Regions from separate parts of the Sphingomonas sp. PAMC 26617 genome, predicted to be linked through region 1. Evidence: riboswitches for the same ligand, from Rfam matches in the RefSeq annotation. Region 1 holds a riboswitch; the other holds the start of a gene.
What was found. Region 1 has a riboswitch for glycine ahead of RH91_RS09140 (L-serine ammonia-lyase). Riboswitches for the same ligand answer to the same signal wherever they lie in the genome.
Positions count from the first base shown of each region.

Region 2: another riboswitch for glycine. It lies ahead of gcvT (glycine cleavage system aminomethyltransferase GcvT); the one in region 1 lies ahead of RH91_RS09140 (L-serine ammonia-lyase).

Region 1 covers NZ_JH594425.1:2,071,553-2,074,809, reverse strand. The annotation lists gene RH91_RS09150 (sensor histidine kinase) at 1-215, opposite strand, end outside; gene RH91_RS09145 (helix-turn-helix transcriptional regulator) at 493-1,269, shown strand; glycine riboswitch at 1,638-1,725, shown strand; gene RH91_RS09140 (L-serine ammonia-lyase) at 1,835-3,217, shown strand.
Region 2 covers NZ_JH594425.1:4,107,858-4,111,114, reverse strand. The annotation lists gene ispH (4-hydroxy-3-methylbut-2-enyl diphosphate reductase) at 1-145, opposite strand, end outside; gene RH91_RS18340 (hypothetical protein) at 264-920, shown strand; glycine riboswitch at 986-1,077, shown strand; glycine riboswitch at 1,078-1,183, shown strand; gene gcvT (glycine cleavage system aminomethyltransferase GcvT) at 1,240-2,412, shown strand; gene gcvH (glycine cleavage system protein GcvH) at 2,412-2,783, shown strand; gene gcvPA (aminomethyl-transferring glycine dehydrogenase subunit GcvPA) at 2,905-3,257, shown strand, end outside.

The sequences.
Region 1 (3,257 bases):
GCGCAGTGCAACCCGCCGGTCATCCCCGTCCGGACGGTAACGACCAATATCGCGGCGATCGCCCACAGGAACGGAAGCTGGATGCCGAGCTTGAGATCGAAGACGAGGGTGACGATCACTGCGGCGAACGACGCGGCCGATGCCGTGAGCCAGACGAAGACGCCCTGCCGCGACGGCAAAGGGGCTTCATCGAGCATCAGCCAAAGCCGCCGCATCCCTGCCCTTTCCGGTTCCTGAAACGAACCGTCCGAACAATACCACGGGTTGCCGTAACGTCAAAGTGGGGATGAACGTGGGGTGAACGGCTTACGCCAATGTGATTATAACGCTTGCGTAGAGACCGCTGCCGACAGCCCCCGGGATGCGCGTTTCGTCCTCGATCAATGCCCCGCGCGCGCGGCTCTCGTGCGTCAAATCGATGACGTACCAAAGTCGGTCGCGCGCATCCTTAACGCCGTATTAGTACTGTATTGCTGGTAAACCCCGGATGCTATGTCATTCGATTGGGGTAACAGTGACCGTAATGGGGGTCGGCAGTCGTACCTGTCCGACAAGAAATCTTCCATCGCGACATATCCCCTAAAACACGGAATCGGCACGGTATGTTCGGTTTCGCGGTTGTGTAAAGGGCGTACCATGTCGATAGCTTTACTGGAATTTCGCCAAGAACATTCGAACATCATGTTCCTGCCTGATCCGGTAGAGCCATCGGCTACTCCCGATATTGGTAAATATTCGTTCGATCAGCAGATGCGCCTGCTGCGCAGGCCACCGGTGCAGGGGACGCTGGCAGAGACCGTCTTGTCGATCGAGAACGACACGTTGCGGTTCCGGAATCGTCAGGTCGGGCAGCGGGTCGACGAGGTTCTTTCTCTCGTCCAGTCCAGTCCGCTCGCGGGTGCGCATACGACACTGGTCTTCACACAGCCACGGCCGTTCAAGCTTCCGATACTCTTGCGCCTGCGCGCGGAACGGACCGAGCAACGCACCGTCGCCGCGACTCTCACGATCGTCGATCTGGAACGACGCCACCACCTTCCCGAAACGTTGCTGCAACTGACCTTCGGGCTGACCAGGGCCGAAGCGACGCTGGCATCCGCGCTGGCCGGGGGCGAGACGTTGCAGGAAATCGCCGAACGGACCAACGTCCGCATGCCGACGCTGCGGACCCAGCTTGCCAACGTGCTCGCCAAGACCGGCACCGCGCGGCAACCGCAGTTGATTTGTCTCCTCAGCAAGATCGCCATGCTGACGGGGGAAGATTGGTGAGGCCATGCGCCGGGCACGGCATGTGCCGCATCGCGCGACGTTCGCGGTACGTAGTAGTGCTGTATTGGCTTTGAAACGGCTCGAATTATTCAGCGGTGGTGAGCATTAATTGCCACGTTTGCGACCCAACTGTTCGCGCCGGTTGCCATCTGCCAATGGCAATCGGTGCGACCTTGCCGACAGACCCGCGCGTGGCGAAGCCAGCCAGGTCTGGTCGTTCACCGCCGTCTTGCGGGCCACGGCTCCGTCTGCGGCGTACCTCGGCGCTTCGGGTAGGTTGGCGTAGGGAACGGCAATCTTCGTACGATCAGAACGTCTTGAAGGCCAATCCGGCTTGACCGCGACCGCTCGGATGACCGATAGCCCGGCGCGTCGATGTGGGAGAGACCGGGGGCATCTCGGCGCCGAAGGAGCAACCGCCCCGGAAACTCTCAGGCAAAAGGACCCCTCGACGTACAACATCTGGAGAGTGACGCAGGTATCGCGTCCGCCGACGGGATAGCGATCTCAGGCACAAGGGACAGAAGGGGCATGCACGGCCGGGCAGGACCGGCGGAAGGACCGCATGCTGCCCGATCTGGCTCTCACTCCACTCGACCGCCCCATCAGTGTCGCTGAGCTCTTCACCATCGGGATCGGACCGTCGAGTTCCCATACGGTGGGACCGATGCGCGCGGCGTTCGATTTCGCGCAACGCGCCCTGGCGCTCAAGGCGGTGCCGACACGCGTCACGTGCGACCTGTACGGCTCGCTTGCGCTGACCGGGCGCGGCCATGCAACGGATACGGCCACGATCCTTGGTCTCGCCGGCTGGGAGCCCGAACGGCTCGATCCCGACGCCGCCCCCGCATTCCTCGCCGGGATACGCACGAGCGGCTATCTGATGCTCGGTGGGATTGCGGCAATCCCTTTCGCCGAAGACGACGTCATCTTCCATCCGCGCGAATTCCTGCCCGAGCATCCCAACGGCATGACGTTCACCACAACCGGTGCCGACGGCAGCGCGCATACCGAAACCTATTTCTCGATCGGCGGCGGTGCGATCCTGCGCAAGGGGGCACCCTGCGCAGCGACCAATCTCGCGGTCCGGCACCCCTTCTCGTCCGGCGCCGACCTGCTGACGATCGGCGATGCGACGAACCTCCATATCGCCGACATCGTCCGTACCAACGAGGAGTCCTGGCGCGCGCCAGCGGAAACCGACGCCTTCCTCGACGCTGTTCGCGCCGCGATGAGCGCCTGCATCGATCGCGGTATCGCGCAGGATGGCGTGCTGCCGGGGGGCCTCAAGGTGCGACGACGCGCCCGCGCGCTGGCGGCAGACCTTACGGGCGAGCGGCCCGGGAGCAATCCCGCCGAAGTGTTCGAATGGGTCAGCCTGTGGGCGCTCGCGGTAAACGAGGAAAATGCGGCAGGGGGTCGCGTGGTGACCGCGCCGACCAACGGCGCGGCGGGCGTGCTGCCCGCCGTGCTCCGCTTTTACGAGACGCTCGTGACGGGAGCGACCGCACACGGTGCGCGGACGTTTCTCCTCACCGCCGCCGCGATCGGCATGCTCTATAAGAAGCGCGCCTCGATCTCCGCGGCGGAGATGGGCTGCCAGGGCGAGGTCGGCGTGGCCTGTTCGATGGCTGCGGGCGCGCTTGCCGCGGTGCTGGGCGGCAGCAACCGCCAGATCGAGAACGCCGCCGAGATCGGGATGGAGCACAATCTCGGGCTGACCTGCGATCCGATCGGGGGACTGGTGCAAATCCCGTGCATCGAACGCAACACGATGGGCGCAGTCAAGGCGATCAATGCGGCGTATCTCGCGATGCGCGGCGACGGCAATCACGTCGTCAGTCTGGATGCGGTCATCGAAACGATGCGGCAGACCGGGGAAGACATGCGCTCGAAGTACAAGGAAACGAGCCTGGGCGGGCTGGCGGTCAACGTCGTCGAATGTTGATCAACGGATCACAGTGCAACGTTGCGGCGCGGAGGACCTG
Region 2 (3,257 bases), 2.0 Mb from region 1:
CGATCTCGTGCCGGACATAGACCGGGGCGCCGAACTTCTGCAGCGCCAGCTCGACGATCTGGATCGCGCGATCGACCCCTGCGCAAAATCCGCGGGGGGCGGCGATGACCAGCTCGAGTGGCGGCTTTTCGACGGGGATACTCATGCTGGCCCAAGCCTACGCGATTGCTTGCGTGCGCGAAAGCCGCTTCCTATGAAGCGGGACGTCCGCGCGCTCTCCTATCGGTTGCGGATTCCTTTTGCATGATAAGGTGCGTGCCCCCGTGACCATCCGGAAATCAGCCATTGCCGCCCTCGCGACCAGCGCGTGCGGTGCGCTTCTGCTCGGCGGGTGCGCCCATACCGGAGAACTCGATGCGTCCGGCGGCATCACTGCGGTGCGCAACGCCTGCCCGAGCGTCGGCGTGCCCGCCGCGACCGGCGACGTCACGCTGTTCGATCCGCCCGCGAGCCGCGATGCGACCGCGCTCGACATGACCGCGGTGCTGACCAACGTCCGCTCGACCTGCGACGATTCGGGCAGCGACGTGCTGACCAAGCTGACCTTCTCGGTCGAGGGGCGCCGCGTGCGCACCGATGGGCCACGCGACGTGACGCTGCCGTATTTCGTGACGGTGGTGCAGGGCGGCACCGCGGTCGTCGCGAAGCGTGTCGGGCGCGTGACGCTGCATTTCGATGCGGGGCAGGCGCGCGCGGCGGTGCAGGGCATGGGCGAGGCGACCGTGTCGCGCGCCGCCGCGACTCTGCCCGACGATGTTCGCAAGAAGCTGACCGAGAAGCGCAAGGCGGGCGACGAAGACGCCGCGACTGACCCGCTGACCCGTCCGGAAATCCGCCAGGCGGTGCTCCGCGCGAGCTTCGAGGCGCTGGTCGGCTTCCAGCTGACCGACGAACAGCTCAAATATAACGCGACGCGCTGAGCCTTCTCGTTGACTTGCCTGTTGCGGCGCGGCAAACCGGCCGCGTCGTTGACGGGCAACCGTCAAGGGTACGCGCGGGAGAGCGTCCGGGGCAACTCGGACCGCCGAAGGAGCAACCGCCCCGGAATCTCTCAGGCAACCGGACCGCGCGGATCGACTCGACACTCTGGAAAGCGCGCTGCCCTGTGGGCGAGCGCCACCGAAGGGGTAAGCGGACCATGTGGTTCCGTGAAAGCTCTCAGGTTCCGTGACAGAGGGGGCGGCACATCACGGCGTTCCGGCGCCATGGCGCGCCGTTGACCTCTTGCGGAAGACCAACATGAGCGACCTCGACCCTTACGAGACCGAAGCCGACGAGATTGCCATCGAGCAATTGCCGCTCGATGCGTGGCATCGCGCGCGGGGTGGCCGGATGGTGCCGTTCGCGGGCTACGAAATGCCCGTCCAATATGAAGGCATCATGGCCGAGCATCTGTGGGTGCGCGAATCGGCCGGGCTGTTCGACGTCAGCCACATGGGCCAGCTGCTGTTCCGCTCGGAAGAGGGCGCAGACGTTGTCGCGGCGCTGGAAGCGGTACTGCCGGCTGATGTCGCCGGGCTGGGGCAAGGCAAGCAGCGCTATTCGCTGCTGCTGTCGGAGGATGGCGGCATCCTCGATGACCTGATGTTCACGCATCTGCCGGATGCCAACCCGTTCGACATCCAGGGCTATTACATGGTCGTCAACGGTGCGACCAAGATCGACGATATCGCGCATCTGCTCGAATATCTTCCCGACGGGATCGCGCTCAACCATATGGAAGACCAGGCGCTGCTCGCGTTGCAGGGGCCCAAGGCGGTCGATGCGCTCGCGCGGCTGGTGCCGGGCGTCGAAGCGCTGGTGTTCATGACCGCAGGCGCGTTCGAGTGGAACGGCGTGCCGCTGTGGATCAGCCGCTCGGGCTATACCGGCGAGGACGGGTTCGAGATTTCGGTCCCTGCCGAAAACGTCGAGGCGCTTGCCGATGCGCTGACCGCGGAGCCCGAGGTCAAGCCGATCGGTCTTGGCGCGCGTGATTCGCTGCGGCTCGAGGCGGGCTTGCCGCTGTACGGTCATGATCTCGACCCCGAGACGACCCCGGTTCAGGCGGACCTCGGTTTCGCTTTGTCGAAGCGCCGCCGCGAGGCGGGCGACTTCATGGGCGCACCGCGCATTCTCGCCGAGCGCGAGTCGGGCGCGATCATCAAGCGTGTCGGCCTGCTGGTCGAAGGGCGCCAGCCGGTGCGCGAAGGCGCGGCAGTGCTCGACGATCAGGGCTCGGAAGTCGGCCGCGTCACCTCGGGCGGGTTCGCGCCGAGCGTCGGTGCGCCGATCGCCATGGCTTATGTCCCGACCGCGCTGGCGGTTGCGGGCACCACGATTCAACTCGCGCAGCGCGGCAAGGTCCATCAGGCGACCGTCACCGCAATGCCGTTCATTCCCCACCGCTATGTCCGCGCAGGAGGCAAGTGATGAGCCGTTATTTTACCGAAGATCATGAATGGGTTGATGTCGATGGTGACGTCGGCGTCGTCGGCATTACCGAATATGCGCAGAGCCAGCTTGGCGACATCGTATTCGTCGACGTGCCCGAAGAGGGCAAGGAATTCGCCAAGGGCGACGAAGCCGCGGTGGTCGAATCGGTCAAGGCCGCGTCCGACGTCTATTCGCCGGTGTCCGGCACGGTGATCGAGGGCAACGCCGCGCTCGGCGACACGCCCGGGCTCGTCAACGAGGATCCCGAAGCAGAGGGCTGGTTCTTCAAGCTGACGCTGAGCGACACCGACGAGCTCAACGCGCTGATGGACGAGATTGCTTACAAGGCGTTCGTCGAGAAGCTGTGATCTGAACTGACCCCTTCCCTTGAGGGGAGGGGTTGGGGTGGGGCCTCTCCGCGGGCGCTCCACTCGTGGCACGGCCCCACCCCCGGCCCCTCCCCTGAACGGGAGGGGAGGAGTATAATAGATGCGCTATCTCCCCCTGACCCAGCCTGACCGCGATGCGATGCTCGGCGTGATCGGCGTGGCGACGATCGACGATCTGTTCGTCGACGTGCCCGAAGCCGCGCGGCTCGACGGACCGATTCACGGCCTGCCGATGCACGCCAGCGAAATGGCGGTCGAACGGCACATGACCGCCCTCGCGCGCAAGAACCTGACCGCGGGGGAAGCGCCGTTCTTCCTCGGCTGCGGCGCGTACAAGCATCATGTCCCCGCCTCGGTCGATCACCTGATCCAGCGTGGCGAGTTCCTCACCGCCTATACGCCGTACCAGCCCGAGATCGCGCAGGGCACGCTGCAGATGCTGTTCGAGTTCCA